3 regions of the Bacillus sp. EB V-12 genome follow, and region 3 is predicted to be linked to each of the others. Evidence: predicted binding sites of a transcription regulator. Region 3 holds the regulator's gene; each other region holds the start of a gene.
The links. Region 3 encodes Rex, which represses fermentation and respiration genes when NADH is low (regulators of the CRP and FNR family bind a similar motif). Its sites were predicted from a motif close to TTGTGAAATATTTCACAA; they were not measured.

Region 1 (5,793 bases), on a different contig from region 3:
AATAATGGATTCTACATTTTGACCGCCTTCAAAGATCGGGAAGAAATATCCTAATGAAGAAAACAATAATGTACCGTAAGCTACATTCCCAAGCCAAGCAGATAGCCAGTATCCCCACGCACTATTAAACCCCATAAAATTACCAAACCCTGCTTTTGCATAGCTAAAAATACCACCATCTAAATCTGGCCGTTTTACAGTTAGATTTTGAAAAGATAATCCGAGTGCGATCATCCCAATTCCTGTTATAACCCAGCCAATAATAATGGCTCCAGCACCAGCACCTTTTGCCATATCACTCGCTAAATTAAAGGCTCCACCGCCAATCATAGACCCAACTACAAGAGCCGTTAGTGTAAACAACCCTAATTTCTTATCTTCACCCATTCCACTCACCTCTCTTTAATTGCAATAACAATACAAAAGCAATAGTGAATGATAGTGTCTAAAGGAGGAGAAAGAAGAAAGGAAGACTCCCTTTCTTCTTTACTCCATGTTTCCTAAAGTAGCTGCCATAACCGCTTTAATTGTATGCATTCTATTTTCAGCTTGATCAAATACTTTTGAATGTTTACTGCGGAATACTTCGTCAGTTACCTCCATTTCTTTCAACCCATATTTCTCATAAACTTCTTCGCCATACATCGTTTCAACATCATGAAATGCAGGTAAACAATGTAAGAAAATCACGTTTTCATTCCCTGTTGCTTTAATCATTTTCATATTTACTTGATAAGGTTTCAATAACTCGACACGTTCAGCAAATTTTTCTTCTTCCCCCATAGACACCCATACATCTGTATAAATTACATCTGCATTCGCAACAGCTTCTTCCACATTACTTGTTATCATTACTTGTTCATTATATTTTTTTGCTAAATCAATTACTTCTTGTGCAGGCCATAAAGATTCCGGTGTACAAATACGTACATCCATTCCAACGATTGCTCCACCAACTAGTAAGCTATTAGCAACATTATTTCGCCCATCGCCAACGTAAACGAGCTTCACATTTTTCAATTTCCCTATATGTTCTCTAATTGTTAATAAATCTGCTAGTGTTTGTGTTGGATGCCACATATCTGTTAATCCATTCCAAACTGGCACACCAGAATTTTGTGCTAAAGATTCTACAGTTTCATGATTAAATCCACGAAACTCAATTCCGTCAAACATACGCCCTAACACTTTTGCTGTATCCTCTACAGATTCTTTTTTCCCAAGTTGAATATCACCTTTCCCTAAATATTCAGGATTTGCCCCTAAATCTGTACATGCTACTGTAAATGCACAACGCGTACGAGTAGAAGTTTTTTCAAATAAGAGCGCTACATTTTTACCTTCTAAATAATGATGCGGGATACCGTTTTTCTTTTTCTCTTTTAATTCTGCTGCCAAATCTAGAAAATATAACAATTCTTCTTGTGTAAAATCTTTTTCTGCTAGAAAGCTTCTTCCTTTTAAATTTGGTCTAGTCATTAACATAATTCATCCCTACTTTCTCCGTTATTTATACTAAATATCTTTACGAACAATTGGCATACTCATGCAACGTGGACCCCCACGACCACGAGATAATTCCGAACTTAGCACCTCAATCACTTCTATACCGTGTTCACGTAATAACGTATTAGATACATAGTTACGATCATATGTAACAACTACACCTGGCGCAATTGCTAATGTGTTCGAGCCATCATTCCATTGTTCACGAGCAGAAGCAATTACATCTCCTCCTCCACATGGAATAAGAACTAATTCACTTAAGCCTAATACCTCTTTTAATGCTTCCATTAAAGAAGTACGATGTGTAATTTTAAGAGTTTCCTCATCTGATCCTTTTTCTAAAATATAAATATTCATATTCCCTTTTGGCCCTTGAATGGCTGGGTGAATTGTAAACTTGTCATAATCAACCATTGTAAATACTGTATCTAAATGCATAAATGCTCGACATTTTGGAATTTCTATTGCTAACACTTTCTTAATTTTATTTTGTCGGCTAAAGAGATTTTTAGCTAAACGTTCAATTGCTTTAGCTGAAGTACGAGCAGATACTCCAATCGCAATTGTTTCTTCATTTAAAATTAGCTCGTCGCCACCTTCAATCGGAAATTTATAATCACGATCTAACCAGATTGGTACATTATGTTTTGCAAATCTTGGATGATATTTAATGATGTACTCCATGAATAATGATTCACGTCTACGCGCTGGTTCTCTCATCTTATTTATCGTTAAGCCATCGCCCACGCTAGCTGCTGGATCACGAGTAAAATATAAATTAGGCATTGGATCTAAGTAAAACGGATAGTGATCTTCCATTAATTCATATAAATGTGTCTTCTTACTTGTTTCAATTTCGTTTTTCCGTACACCGCCCATAATTTTTTGAATTAATTCTTCATTTGAAAAGGAAAGTAAATATTCTTTTAAAGTTTGATGTGCAACATTTACGTCGGCCTGTCCTTCTTTTAAAATACGATCAACAAATTCTTCTCGAAGTTTTTTATCTACTAACGCCTCAGCGGCTAGTTTTTCTAAATAAAGAACTTCAACACCCCGATTGCGTAACGTTTGTGCAAAATAATCATGCTCTTTTTGAATAATTGGTAAGTATGGAATATCGTCAAATAATAATTGCTGCAAATAATCTGGCGTCAAGTTTTCCACTTCTTTACCCGGTCGTTTTAATAAAACCGTTTGTAATTCCCCAATTTCTGAAGTAACATGTATCGGATGTTTCATTTGTTGTACCTCCTTTTAAATATGTTTGATGTCTTACAAGTACATAATAAATGCTCTGTACTTTCATCTTTGTGAAAGCATCCACATTATCATTGTGAAATATTAAACAAGTTATTTTTTTAAAATCATACGAATATGTATTTTTATAACAAACTATCTTGCTTTCTCAATAAAAAATACATATATTACGCATATATGTTGAATATTTAACTTCCGTATTTAAACAAAAATCCTGTTTTTAATTTTATTAAAAACAGGATTTTTGCATCTAAATAATTAAATTTAATCTTTCTTCTATAATCTCCCTATCTGATTTCGACTGTGAAATTATAAGGCATGTATCATTTCCACATATACATCCTATTTTTTCTTTCCAATCTAACTCATCAAATAAAACACCAATAACATGTGCATTACCAGGTAATGTTTTAATAACCATTAATTGATCTACACAATCAATTTTTACAACAACTTCTCGTAATTTTTTCTTTAACTTTATATCAGTTTGTAAATGCTCTTCTGAGAAAACTTTATATATCATTAATCCTTCTTGAGAAGGTACCTTCGTTAAGTTTAACTCACGAATATCGCGAGAAACCGTAGCTTGTGTTACTAATACATCTTTTTTTGCTAACAATTCTACTAATCTTTCTTGCTTATCTATTTCATACTCCTTTACAAATTGTTTAATTAACCGTTGTCTTTTTTCTTTTTTCATAAAAGACACCCCTTTTAATATTATAGCTCGCTATAATTTTCATCCGAAAGGGACAGAAAAGAATGTTGCGGAAACGTTCATAGTTTAACTGTAAATATTAAATCAAGCTAAATAAAAAAGAGAAGAACAATATTCTGTTCTTCCTTTTACATTGAAAATCGTTCAATTGTTTGTTTCAAATCAGTTGCTTGCTTCTCTAAATCCTTTAATAATTGATCGATTACTATCATATTTTTAGATTGTTGTAGCGTCACACGTGCTACTTCTTGCGAACCAGCTGACGTTTCTTCAGCAATTGCTGCTACAGCTTTTGTTTGTGCTCCTGTTTGATGAATGTGGCTCACTTGTTCATTCATATAACTACTAATTTGCTGAGTTGCATCGGCTACTTCCATAACACTTGATGACATTTCTTTTAAAATTAATTCCGTAGCTTCCCCACGTTTCGCCTCTTCTTTAGCTATTTTCACTTGTTCTGTCATTTTCATTGCAACTTGTTGTACTTCATCTTGCATATTCCGTAATAACTGCGATATGTTTCTTGCAGAATGATCACTTTCATCAGCAAGTTTACGTACTTCTTCCGCAACAACCGCAAAGCCTCTTCCATGCTCTCCTGCGCGAGCTGCCTCAATAGAAGCATTTAGTGCTAATAAATTCGTTTGGCTAGCAATTGCACTCACAACAGACACAATATGTTCTACTTGTTTCATTCGTTCTTCTAACTTCTGTACATTTTGCATTGAATCTTCATTTTCTTTTGCCAATGTTTGAATACCTTGAATTAAAGACGTAAAGACACGAGTACTATGCCCTAAAGCTTCAACCATTTCTGAAGACAATGTATCAGACTGCTTCGCTTTTTCTTCTACTTCACTTGCAATAGAAGTCGTTGTATCAACAGCAGAAACAATTGCTTGAATTGATGCCGCTGATTGCTCAGCGCCTGAAGAAATCTCTGCAAGTGTCTCAGATACACCTTGCGCTTGTCTCGTTGCTTCGCCTGTTTGTTTTCTAATCTGCTGTACTTGATTATTTGTATACGAAAATGTTGTATCAATATTTTTTACCATGCCCCTTAAGTTTCCTAACATCATATTAAATGCAACACTTAAAGATTTAATTTCATCATCTGTCTTCGGTAATGGAACATCTTCACGAATATCACCCTCAGCTGCTTTTCTTGCCGCTTCCTCTAACTTGCGAAGCGGTTTAATTAAAAATACGGCTGCTCCATATGCTAAAATTCCAGACCATACTACCCCTAATAACATAACGATAATATTATATACAGTTTGACTTACATAACTTTGAAAATAATCGTATATCACGTAAATAAAAAATATACTTGTTGAATATGTAATGAAAGCTAAAACTGTAGTGAATAGCATAAGTTGTGTACGTAATCCAAAAGAAAATGTTTTTCTTTCTTTTTCCATCTTCCCTTTCCCCCTTTTTATAAGCAATATAAATACTACCTATATATTATTATCCATATTTTCATTATAGAAGGATATAGAGATTTTAAAAATCATTATTTCTTTGAATATCAAATTGCACGAAAAAAATAAAGGATTCTGACAATTTATGACTAATAACAGAAATACAGGGCAACATTTGTAAAATATATTTTTAACTGGGGGTTTTGTATGATTCAAGTTCGAAATCTAGTAAAATCATTCGGTTCACTTGATGTGTTAAAAGGAATTGATTTAGAAGTAAAAGAAAAAGAAGTTGTTGTTTTAATTGGTGCCAGTGGTTCTGGTAAAAGTACATTACTTCGCTGTCTTAACTTTTTAGAAATGTACGATGAAGGCGAAATTCACTTACAAGGTGAGCGAATTGATCCAAAGCATTCAAATTTAAATAAAGTCCGTGAAAATGTCGGTATGGTTTTTCAGCACTTTAACCTCTTTCCTCATATGACCTCACTAGAAAACATCATAGAAGCACCTATTCACGTAAAAAAATTAGAGAAAGCAAATGCACAGGATATTGGAAATCAACTTCTCCAAAAAGTCGGCCTTCAAGATAAAGCGGATGTAACTCCTCATCTTCTTTCAGGTGGTCAAAAACAGCGCATTGCCATTGCACGAGCTCTTGCAATGAGCCCTAAGATTATGCTATTTGATGAGCCTACCTCAGCTTTAGACCCTGAACTTGTTGGAGAAGTATTGCAAGTTATGAAAGAACTTGCTGAAGAAGGGATGACAATGGTTATTGTTACTCATGAAATGAATTTCGCAAAAGATGTAGCTGATCGCGTCATCTTTATGGACGATGGAAAGATTGTAGAAGATGCTCCGCCAGTACAATTCTTTTCAGCT
Region 2 (5,793 bases), on a different contig from region 3:
CCATTGAAAAGAATGGTGCATACATAATAGGTGATGCCATATACCCGTCCTCAGCTTGAATTTGACCAAACTGAATAGGTTCCTCAGCAATCACTCCCAAATTTGTCAGTAATGGCAACGCCATCCCCATCTGTACAGCCTGTTCATATTGCTGATTATACATTTCCTTCACTGTAGATAGCTTCATTTCTGCCAGTAACTCCATTCCTGCTGCTGAAGAAAGACCTGGATTTTGAGACTTTATTTTATCCATTGATTGTTTAACTCGAACAAGAGTCTGCTTAAATGTTTCATCGTCTTCCATTTTAATCACTGGCATTTCCATACCGGATAAGTTGCAAATAGCACCAGTTGTATTATTAGGCAGATATCGACGTAAATCAATTGTCAAACCAATCATTTTTTCTGCAGTGCGAGGTTCTGCATACACAGTGAAATGTGATAAAACTCGGAAGTAAGCAGTCATGATTACATCATTCAAGGTAACCTGTTGTGCTTTTGTCCATTGGGTTAAACGTAGAGTTTGCTTATGGCTCAATCGCCGTACGGACATTTGGGGAAATTTATTTTTGTTAGGTTGAGATGGAAAAGACCATAACGATGCCTGTTGTTCTTGGTTAGGACGATACGCACTTTTTATGTCCGATATTCCAGCGTATTTGAATACATGTGATTGATCTCGACAACTCTCATTTCCCTCATCAAATTCCTTTATAATTTGCTTCTTAGACCGTCCCAATGAAAGGTGAGTATATATTGTTCCAAGCAATTTTATATATTCCTTGACTCCTGCACCATCTGAACATAGATGAGACAATTTCACAACTAACATATCTATTGTAGTGCCCCGTAATAATTTCGTTTGAACCATAGGCCCCTGAATACGATCACCAGGTTCCTTAATAAAATCTATTGCCATTATTTCAAGTTCTTGATTATTTCCTTCTGCAAAAAAGCAAATAGATGAGTTAGTGTCAGATGAATGTTCCTCCCAGTAAGGAATATCATTTTCTACAAACCGGCTGTTCAAAACTGGTTGCAATTGCAACGTTATCCTTACTGATTCTTCAAGTATTTCCTTAGATATACCTACAGGAAAATAAAGAACTGCATTAATTTGTTGATCTGCAGAATAAAGACCTAATACATAATTCATTCGATCTTGTGGTGTTACTGAATACTTTCTTTTCTCCATAATTCCGTCCCCCTTTAGGACTTTTTGTATAACCCTATTTTCCATATGCTTGTAATTTTTCTAGTCATTTTTCTTCAAGAGCTAATAACGCTTATTTTTCGAATTTTTAACAAAATCATCTTCTCCGTATTGGTTTCATTCTTTTTACAGGTGATATATTCATTATTTTATTGTTATTAACACTGCCTAACCTCATAATAAAACCAAACAAAAATAAATTAAGTTTACATATACATAAACATTTTATTATAACGTCTACAAATTATCAATACAGCAAATAAATCATTTTTATGTCTGTCAATAAAAAACAATATATTCAAGGGCCACTTCATAATAAAAGATTGATGTGCATGTAAATGTACCCATATCACTTTCAAAATAAGAATGAGAATTTTTTCAACAAAAATAAGATGCAGTTATTGATTTTACAGTAAAAAAAGCCCCTCCATTTTGAAAATGCGCAATCAAAATGAGTAGGGCTATTTCCAATTTAAATTTTATAAAAGAATGATTATCATAAATAATATTTTACTTTTTAGTCTACCTTATTATTTTCAATCCATTTTCCTAATAAATGAATGGATTTTATTCCTATAATTTGAGGTGGTATCGTTGGTTTTTAAAAATAGAAAGCTTATTTTCAAATCAAATGAAAAAGAGGTAAAATTATAGATATTCATGTAGAAATTTCGTTTTGGGGATACTTAAAATCTTAAGGTGATGGGCATGTGGTGTTATACTTTAAAAGCTCTATAAATTTTATAGATATAGCGATTTTCTTTATTAATAATCATTTGTATGTGCGTTTACTCACACACATACAAATGATTTATAAAGCCACAATTAAGTGAAAACATCTTTTCCGTTACGATAACATCATAGCCATGTCTTCTGCTGCATTTGTAATTAGTTTTAAACCAAATGTTTCTTGTAATACATCAAGCACGCCAGGTGAAATAAATTCAGGAGCCTTTGGACCGATGCGAATATCTTGAATCCCAAGACTAAATAGCCCTAGTAAAATGGCAACCGCTTTTTGTTCAAACCATGATAGTACAATACTTACTGGCAATTCATTCACTTCACATTGAAAAGCATCAGCTAAAGCAGCCGCTATTTTCACTGTAGAAATTGAATTATTGCACTGTCCTAAATCAATGTAACGCGGAATTTCCGTACCAGGTACAACACCGTAATCCACATCATTAAAGCGGAATTTCCCGCAAGAAGTTGTTAAAATAACCGTTTCTGGCGGAAGTGACGTTGCTAATTCACGATAATATTCTCCGCCTTTTCCCGGTGCATCACAACCGGCGATAACAAAGAAACGCTTTATCTTCCCCTCTTTTACTGCATCAATAATTTCTGGAGCTAATGATAATACTGTATTATGATGAAACCCTGTCACTAACTGTTCATCCGACTCCATATGTACTTCTGGAAGTTCTAGCGCTTTTTGAATCAATGGTGTAAAATCATCATTTTCAATTTTTTGTACACCTTCTAAACCTGCAATTTCATATGAAAAGAATCGATCAGAGTACGAGCCTTTAATTGGCATAACACAGTTCGTTGTAGCTAATATGGCACCAGTAAATTTTTCAAAAAGGCGTCTTTGATCATACCATGCCTTACCGATGTTTCCTTTTAAATGTTTATATTTTTTCAGCTGCGGGTATCCGTGTGCTGGTAGCATTTCAGAATGCGTATAAATATTAATGTCTTTTCCTTCTGTTTGCTTTAATAGTTCTTCTAATGCAAATAAATTATGGCCCGTAACTACAATTGCTTTACCTTCTACACGATTTTGTGTAATTTGTACAGGCTCTGGCACACCAAAATGATTCGTATGTGCCTCATCCAATAACTCCATCACCCGTAAAGCTGATTTCCCAACTTTCATAGCCATATCAATATGCTCTTGTTCGTTAAAGTTAGAATTTGTTAATGTCATATATAAAGCTTCTTGTGTTGTAGCATCTACAAATGCATCCGTATACCCTAGCTGAGCAGCATGTGTGCGATAAGCTGCAATTCCTTTTAGCCCAAACACAATCGTATCTTGTAAACTCGCAATCGTTTCATTCTTGCCACAAACACCCATTACTTTACATCCGCCTGTTGGCGTTTGTTCACATTGATAACAAAACATATCATCCCACCCTCTCCCAATCATTCATTACACCTTAAGCATAATACCCATTGAAAAAAAGTGATGTGATATCAATCACAATAATATATAAAGATTTGTGACAGTTCATATTGTTGACATAATACTTTTATTGACATCCAAAAAATATACATTAGTGTGCACACATCTTTCGATACTTTTAAATAGCTAAATAATTAATTTGGAGAAATATATACAACGAAAAAATTTTTTTGAATCCCTTATACAAATAATTGCAATTCATCTCATATGAAAATAGCGTATTTTTTATTTTAAGGAACTATCATTTTTTTATTAAAGCCTTCATTGTAAACCTCTTTATTTACAATACATTTACACTATCTTAACATTACTTACATTATTTATATGATATATTTATATAGAAGCTACTTAAGAAATTTCATATACATTTTATCTTTATGATCTCTAATCTAATCAATAAAAAGATCATGTTATATTTTTATAACAGGGGTGAATTACGATGACTGAAACTTTAAAAACACTTATAATGCTTGATGCTACTTACGTTGTTATTGCAATTATGACAGTACTAGTATTTGTATACTTGGAATTAAAATCTCAGTAATATATGCTGACGTAATCGACAGATTCAGCATTTAAATATAGTTAGAAGAAAGAGAGGAGAAAATTATTTCTCCTTTCTTTTGTATTTCTACAATTTCTTATTTTAATAAATCCAATGTATGTAAAAGTAATCCCTTGTCTCCTACTTCCCCGTGACCAGGTACTACCGAATTTATATTTCCATATCGCTTCAGCACATTCTCAATCGATGTAGACCATTCATTTACATACGCATCCGCAACATTTCCTAAATCTTTAGCTTCCGCAGATTTTACTAAACAGCCTCCAGCTAAAATTTGATATTGTGGCAACCAAACAACAATATTATCTTCTGTATGTCCTTTCCCTGGATAGAACGTTTCTACTTTTGTATTGCCAAACTTCAAACTCGTAATTATTTGTAAATCTCCAAGCGGCTCTTCATATCCACTGTTCTTTGCTAGTTCTGCGGTTAATGCTGTACTATGCGCTTTAATTCCTCTTTCTTTCAACGTTTTTATTCCGCCAATTCGATCAGCGTGCGCATGTGTAATAATGACATCCGTTATGCGCTTCTGAAATTTCTTTTCTACCATTTCTATTAGTTCCTTCGTTAATTTGTTATCCCAAGAAGAATCAACAAGCACTAGTCCTTTAGCAGTATTAAGAACTAGACCGTTCGAAGGAACTGCTTCTCCATTAAAATAACCTAACTCCGTATGAACCCATACATTCTTGTTTAACTGAGATATTGAAATGGTTCCCGTCTCATTTTTTATTACTGTTTTCTCTACCTTTTGTGATGCTTGTACAGAAGAAATTGTGCTAACAAATTGAATTGTTCCTAGTAAACCTACACATAATCCTACTTTTAACAACGTATTCTTTTTCATGTTATCAACCCTTTCTTTCAAGCTAAATAGTTATTACCTATATTAGACAATTTATCTCAAATGTTTGTTCCATATAATTGGACACTTTATAATCGCGGCTTATGTAAATACACGCATGGTGCAGTAAAAAAGATCACCCAAATGGATGATCTTTTTTATAATTTATTAACATATTGCTTCGCTTCTAGTAAGGAAAAACCAAAAGCTTCTCTTACTCTCTTAACTGCTGTAACTTTTTTGCCTTCTTCTACAAGCTGGCGTAGTTCTTTATTAATTTCAGGTTCTCTTTCTACAATTCCCATTTCTTTCGTAATTAATTGTAATCTATCTTCAATTCTCTTTAAATGCGCATCATTTTTCTTTTCAATTGTAGTTAATTTTTCAGCGATATAAATGAAACCAAAGGCTACTATCAGTATAACCATCCAGAATTCCATGAATGTTCCCCCCTTACTAACTTTCATTTACTTTAATTCCACTAACTTATGTAAATTTTACCACAATACACATTTAATGTATAATATCACTATATCAAACTGTTAATAAAACCTATTATTTTAGGGGGACACTTTATGAAAAGATTTTTAAATACGTTACTTCAATTTGTAGTTCTTTCAATCGTGCTACATTTGTTATTTGATATAGTTGGTTGGCTTGTTTTCAATGCACCAATTAAAAACAAACAAATCATCATTTCTTTAATAACAATCTCATGGGTTATGTACATGTACCGAGACAATTTTTTTCAAAAGTTCACTTCAAACTAACTAAAAAAGAAAACACTTCATTGGTGAATGACGAAGTGTTTTCTTTTTTTTACTACTGTATAATAAAAATACTATTCTGTCTTTAAAGAAAGGAGTCACCATGAACTTAAAAAGTAGCAATATATACGAGAAAATGAACCAATATTCCGTTGCAGGTTTAAGCCTCGCTGTTATATGTAATGGCAAACTAGATGAAGCGACTGC
Region 3 (5,793 bases):
TTGAAGTTGTTCTTTTTCGGGAAATAAAAAGCAAGAAGATATCCCCGAAAAACATTTTGAAACATCCCCCCATTATAGAAGATGCTAATATTGTCAATCTTTGTCGTTAAATCGATATTTCGTGTCGAATTGTTAATATATATAGGGTTACAATAGATATATTTAAAAAATCGTTAGTATATTCTAAGTTACGATAGATATATTCAAAAAATTGTTTAAGCACTAAAAAAAGATGTCACATAGTCAAAAATCCTGACTTATGAGACATCTTCCTTATTTAAATATGCTTATACATGCAGCTCTTCCCATTCTGCCATACAAGTTTCAAGTTGTTCTTGTAGCGTTTGCTTTTTAGTTGTAATTTCACTAGCTTTTTCATAATCTGCATATATTTCTGGTAAGCAAAGTTGATCTTCTAACGTAGCAATTTCTTCTTCTAATTCCACTATACTTTGTTCTAGCTCTTCAATTTTTCTAGTGCGTTGACGCTCTAGTTGTTTACGCTCTTTTTCTTCTAAATAATTTAATTTCTCTTGTGCAACCACCTTTTGAACAGGAACGTCACTTTCTTGCTGTTCAAGTTCTGCACGTTCAATCATTTCATTTTTCTTTTCAACGTAGTAATCGTAATCCCCTAAATATTCCTGTGCACCTTCTGTTGATAACTCAACCACAGTCGTTGTTACACGGTTAATAAAGTAGCGGTCATGTGAGACGAATAGAAGAGTCCCTGGGTAATCAATTAAAGCATTCTCCAAAATCTCTTTACTATTTAAATCAAGGTGGTTCGTAGGCTCATCTAGAATTAACAAATTTGACTTTTGCATCATAAGTTTTGCAAGAGCTAATCGAGCTTTTTGTCCACCACTAAGGGAAGATACTGGTTTCAGTACATCATCTCCTGTGAATAAAAAATTCCCAAGTATAGTACGGATTTCTTTTTCCGGTTGCAGTGGATATTCATCCCATAGTTCATTTAAAACCCGTTTAGAAGATGTTAAGTTTGCTTGTTCTTGATCATAATAACCAACAGATACATTTGATCCGAAAGAAACATCACCATTTAATAGTGGTAACTTATTCACAATGGATTTTAACAATGTGGATTTCCCAATTCCGTTTGGACCAACTAAAGCAACACTATCTCCGCGAGTTAAGCGCATAGTTACATGTTCAATTATAGGGTTTTCATTATAGCCGATGGTTGCATCATTTACTTGTAAAACATCATTTCCACTTTGTTTTTCAATATCGAAGTGGAATGATGCTGACTTAGAATCCCCTAATGGTCTCGTTAATAATTCCATTCTGTCTAGTTGTTTACGGCGACTTTGAGCACGTTTCGTTGTAGAAGCGCGAGCTATATTCTTTTGAACGAAGTCCTCAAGTTTTGCGATTTCATCTTGTTGTTTTTCGTAACGTTTCATTTCTTGCTCATATAATGCTGATTTTAAGTCTAAATATTTACTGTAGTTACCAACAAATCGTCTGCTTTCTTTATTCGAAATTTCATATACTTGTGTAACGAGTTTGTCTAAGAAATAACGGTCATGTGAGACGATTAATATTGCGCCAGGATAACCTTGCAAATATTGCTCAAGCCATGTTAATGTTTCGATGTCTAAATGGTTTGTAGGCTCGTCCAAAATAAGTAAGTCTGGTTTTGTTAATAATAATTTCCCGAGAGCTAATCTTGTTTTTTGCCCGCCGCTTAAAGTAGAGATCGTCGTCTGGTGCGTTTCAACTGGGAAGCCAAGGCCGCTTAAAATGGAGCGAATATCCGCTTCATATTGATATCCACCTTGATCTTTATAATTGAGTTGTAATTGGTCATAATCAGCTAACAATCTTTCATATGTAGCTTCGTTTGAAAAGTTTTCTTCTTTTCCCATTTCTTGCTCAAGCCTTCGGAGTTTTGTCTCCATTTGCTGTAAATGGGTAAAGACGGTTAGCATTTCATCCCAAATTGTTAAAGACGTTTCTAGTCCAGTATTTTGAGCTAAATATCCGATTGAGACATCTTTCGGTTTTATAATTTCGCCACCATCATGAGATAATTCACCAGCGATAATTTTTAATAATGTAGATTTACCTGCTCCATTCCTTCCAACTAATGCGATACGATCTTTTGTTTGTACTTCCAATTTTATGTTTGCAAGAATTGTTTCTGCACCGTATAATTTCGAAAGCGCGTTTACTTGTAATAAAATCAATGTTTTCACCTCAAATAATTTCTTAACTTTGCCATGTTTATATTTCTCAATCATACTAAAAATAGTGTATAGTTTAAAATAAAGAGAGAATACTTCTTCTCTTTATTATACAAGGAATTTAATGAGTGCTAAACTTCTGTATTTGATTAAAGTATATGAATAAAGATAGGAAGAGAGGAGAGGTCATATGGATCAGCAAAAGATTCCACAAGCCACTGCTAAAAGATTGCCTCTATACTATCGATTTATCCAAAACTTATCTCTTTCTGGTAAGCAGCGTGTTTCATCGGCCGAATTGAGTGAGGCAGTAAAAGTAGATTCCGCAACAATACGAAGAGATTTTTCGTATTTTGGAGCGTTAGGGAAAAAGGGATATGGATATAACGTAAATTATTTATTATCATTTTTCCGCGAAACACTTGATCAAGATGATATAACACGTGTAGCACTTATTGGAGTAGGTAATTTAGGGACCGCTTTCTTACATTATAATTTCACGAAAAACAATAATACAAAAATTGAAATGGCATTTGATGTTAGTGAAGAGAAAGTTGGAACAGAAATCGGGGGCATTCCTGTATATCATTTAGATGAATTAGAAGAGAGATTATCAAATGATATACAAGTGGCAATATTAACAGTACCGGCTACAGTAGCACAAGCTGTAGCAGATAGATTAGCTGAAACAAGCGTGCACGGTATTTTGAATTTCACACCAGCGCGATTAAACGTATCAGAGAATATTAGAATTCATCATATTGACTTAGCTGTAGAGTTACAAACATTAGTTTACTTTTTGAAAAACTATCCACAATAAAACGCAGAGGGAGCGACCTCTGCGTTTTATTATTGTTTCTTGTTTGTGAATTTAACTAATATAAGGCGAAGTGCCAAATTAAAATCAATTGTTGCCATAACTGCAAATAGTATTGTCCACATATTCCAGATTGTATCTGTCACGTTCGTAATGGCGAAGCGTGTAAAGATACATCCAAGAAGGAAGTATAGTGCAGCCATGAACAATGGTGAGTTTCTCATACAAAAAATCCTCCGATAAAGCCTTGCATTTTTTCAGCTTCTTTAATCATTTCTTGAATTTGTTCATTGCTCATAAAAATTTGCCCAATAGCGACTAATGTATTCATTGCAACATGAGCTGCAATCGGAACGATAATACGTTTCGTCTTCACATATAAGAAGGCGAATACGAGCCCCATAGCAGTGTATACCAATAAGTGAGTAAAATCAAAATGAATTGCTGCGAATACAAGCGAACTAATGATAGCTGCAATAAAGAAGTTAAACTTCTTATAAAGTGTACCGAATAGAATTTTTCTAAATACGATTTCTTCTAAGATAGGTCCAATTATAGAAACAACAATAAGGAACCAAGGTGTCGTTCTTGCAATTTCCATCAGTTTCATTGTATTTTCTGAACCTTGTTTAATTCCTAGCAGTTGCATCTCGATCATACCGGCAACTATTTGTGAAAAGAAAGCTAAGAAGAACCCGATAAAAATCCATCCAATAGTAGCTGGAACAGAAGAGCGCATTGCATCTAAATGCCTGTCACGAATATCCGTTCTAAGTAACCAAAGTACGATACATAATGCAATAAAGAAGCTAATGATTGCCCAGTGTCCCGTTATGATTTGTCCTTTTTCCTCAATGGTAAATCCTCTATTATCATAGAGTCCTGTTTTTAGGAGAAGTGGTAATCCAACAACGCCAGATAACTGCATTAAAATGTATGTAACGATAATCCACCAGTATTGTTTCTTCAAATGGTTTAACCATCCTTTCTAACTATAGTGTATGAGATAAGTTAGGATAACATGTAAATATGCTACCTACGATATAAACCTCACTTGAATTATGTTTTTTTCGTAAATCCTTATTTGAAATTATAATAGAAGACAGGAGAAAGTTGTGTGTGTAGCGAAAACAACTTAGGGTGTCCTTTCATATTGTAACATACGAGCAGTGGAAACAACGATTCATATAGTAAAGGCAGTATTCTATATAGAAAGTTTATATAGTGATTTGCGAAAAAATTATGATTTTTTTACTTGCAAAAGAAATTGAGATTATTTATTATTATAAGTGTGTTAGCACTCGGATGACTTGAGTGCTAATAAAAGAAATTTACATAACAAAATGAGGAGGTTATTGTTCATGCTAAAGCCATTAGGTGATCGCGTTGTAATTGAGCTTGTTCAAGCAGAAGAAAAAACAGCAAGTGGTATCGTATTACCAGATACTGCAAAAGAAAAACCACAAGAGGGTAAAGTTGTTGCAGTAGGTACTGGTCGAGTGCTTGAGAATGGTGAGCGTGTTGCTTTAGAGGTAGCAGCAGGTGATCTTATCATCTTCTCAAAATATGCAGGTACTGAAGTGAAATATGAAGGTACAGACTACTTGATTTTACGTGAAAGTGACATTTTAGCAGTTATCGGTTAATTATATAAATCTTAAAAAATCCAAGGGGGTCAATTATTATGGCAAAAGATATTAAATTTAGTGAAGAAGCACGTCGTTCGATGCTTCGCGGTGTCGACACTCTTGCAAACGCAGTAAAAGTTACGCTTGGACCAAAAGGTCGTAACGTTGTACTTGAGAAAAAATTTGGTTCACCACTTATTACAAATGATGGTGTAACAATCGCAAAAGAAATCGAATTAGAAGATGCATTCGAAAACATGGGTGCGAAATTAGTAGCAGAAGTTGCTAGCAAAACAAATGACGTAGCTGGTGACGGAACAACAACTGCAACTGTATTAGCGCAAGCTATGATTCGTGAAGGTCTTAAAAACGTAACAGCTGGTGCTAACCCAATGGGTCTTCGTAAAGGTATCGAAAAAGCTGTTACTGCTGCAATTGAAGAATTAAAAACGATTTCTAAACCAATCGAAGGCAAATCTTCTATCGCACAAGTAGCTGCTATTTCTGCAGCTGACGAAGAAGTAGGTCAATTAATCGCTGAAGCAATGGAGCGCGTTGGTAACGACGGCGTTATTACTTTAGAAGAGTCTAAAGGATTCACAACAGAATTAGACGTAGTAGAAGGTATGCAATTTGATCGTGGATATGCATCTCCTTACATGATTACTGATTCTGACAAAATGGAAGCAGTTCTTGATAACCCATACATCTTAATCACTGACAAAAAGATTTCTAACATTCAAGAAATCTTACCAGTATTAGAGCAAGTGGTACAACAAGGTAAACCACTTCTTATCATTGCTGAAGATGTTGAAGGCGAAGCTTTAGCTACATTAGTAGTGAACAAACTTCGTGGTACATTCAACGTAGTAGCTGTTAAAGCTCCTGGATTTGGTGACCGTCGTAAAGCAATGCTAGAAGATATCGCAATCTTAACAGGTGGCGAAGTAATCACTGAAGAATTAGGTCGTGACTTAAAATCTGCTACAGTTGAATCTTTAGGACGCGCTGGTAAAGTTGTTGTTACAAAAGAAAACACAACTGTAGTTGAAGGTGTAGGAAGCACAGAACAAATCGAAGCTCGCATCGGTCAAATCCGTGCGCAATTAGAAGAAACAACTTCTGAATTCGATCGTGA

Region 1: a site for Rex is predicted at 2,841-2,858, ahead of arcA (arginine deiminase). Genes of this name have one in related genera too.
Region 2: a site for Rex is predicted at 3,411-3,428, ahead of hcp (hydroxylamine reductase). Genes of this name have one in related genera too.

Annotation. Positions count from the first base shown of each region.
Region 1 is NZ_JBUXJL010000008.1:85,384-91,176, reverse strand. Features, by position in the region: gene arcD (arginine-ornithine antiporter) at 1-387, opposite strand, end outside; gene argF (ornithine carbamoyltransferase) at 487-1,485, opposite strand; gene arcA (arginine deiminase) at 1,516-2,748, opposite strand; gene argR (arginine repressor) at 3,017-3,466, opposite strand; partial or broken gene ACZDYH_RS22240 (methyl-accepting chemotaxis protein) at 3,613-4,185, opposite strand; partial or broken gene ACZDYH_RS22235 (HAMP domain-containing protein) at 4,555-4,740, opposite strand; gene ACZDYH_RS22230 (amino acid ABC transporter ATP-binding protein) at 5,116-5,793, shown strand, end outside.
Region 2 is NZ_JBUXJL010000001.1:1,204,971-1,210,763, reverse strand. Features, by position in the region: gene ACZDYH_RS06230 (condensation domain-containing protein) at 1-1,195, opposite strand, end outside; gene hcp (hydroxylamine reductase) at 2,061-3,347, opposite strand; gene bla2 (BcII family subclass B1 metallo-beta-lactamase) at 4,049-4,822, opposite strand; gene ACZDYH_RS06215 (hypothetical protein) at 4,978-5,259, opposite strand; gene ACZDYH_RS06210 (hypothetical protein) at 5,395-5,589, shown strand; gene ACZDYH_RS06205 (serine hydrolase domain-containing protein) at 5,690-5,793, shown strand, end outside.
Region 3 is NZ_JBUXJL010000028.1:6,763-12,555, reverse strand. Features, by position in the region: gene ACZDYH_RS29870 (ABC-F family ATP-binding cassette domain-containing protein) at 288-2,213, opposite strand; gene ACZDYH_RS29865 (redox-sensing transcriptional repressor Rex) at 2,401-3,030, shown strand; gene ACZDYH_RS29860 (YdiK family protein) at 3,060-3,251, opposite strand; gene ACZDYH_RS29855 (CPBP family intramembrane glutamic endopeptidase) at 3,248-3,997, opposite strand; gene groES (co-chaperone GroES) at 4,389-4,673, shown strand; gene groL (chaperonin GroEL) at 4,712-5,793, shown strand, end outside.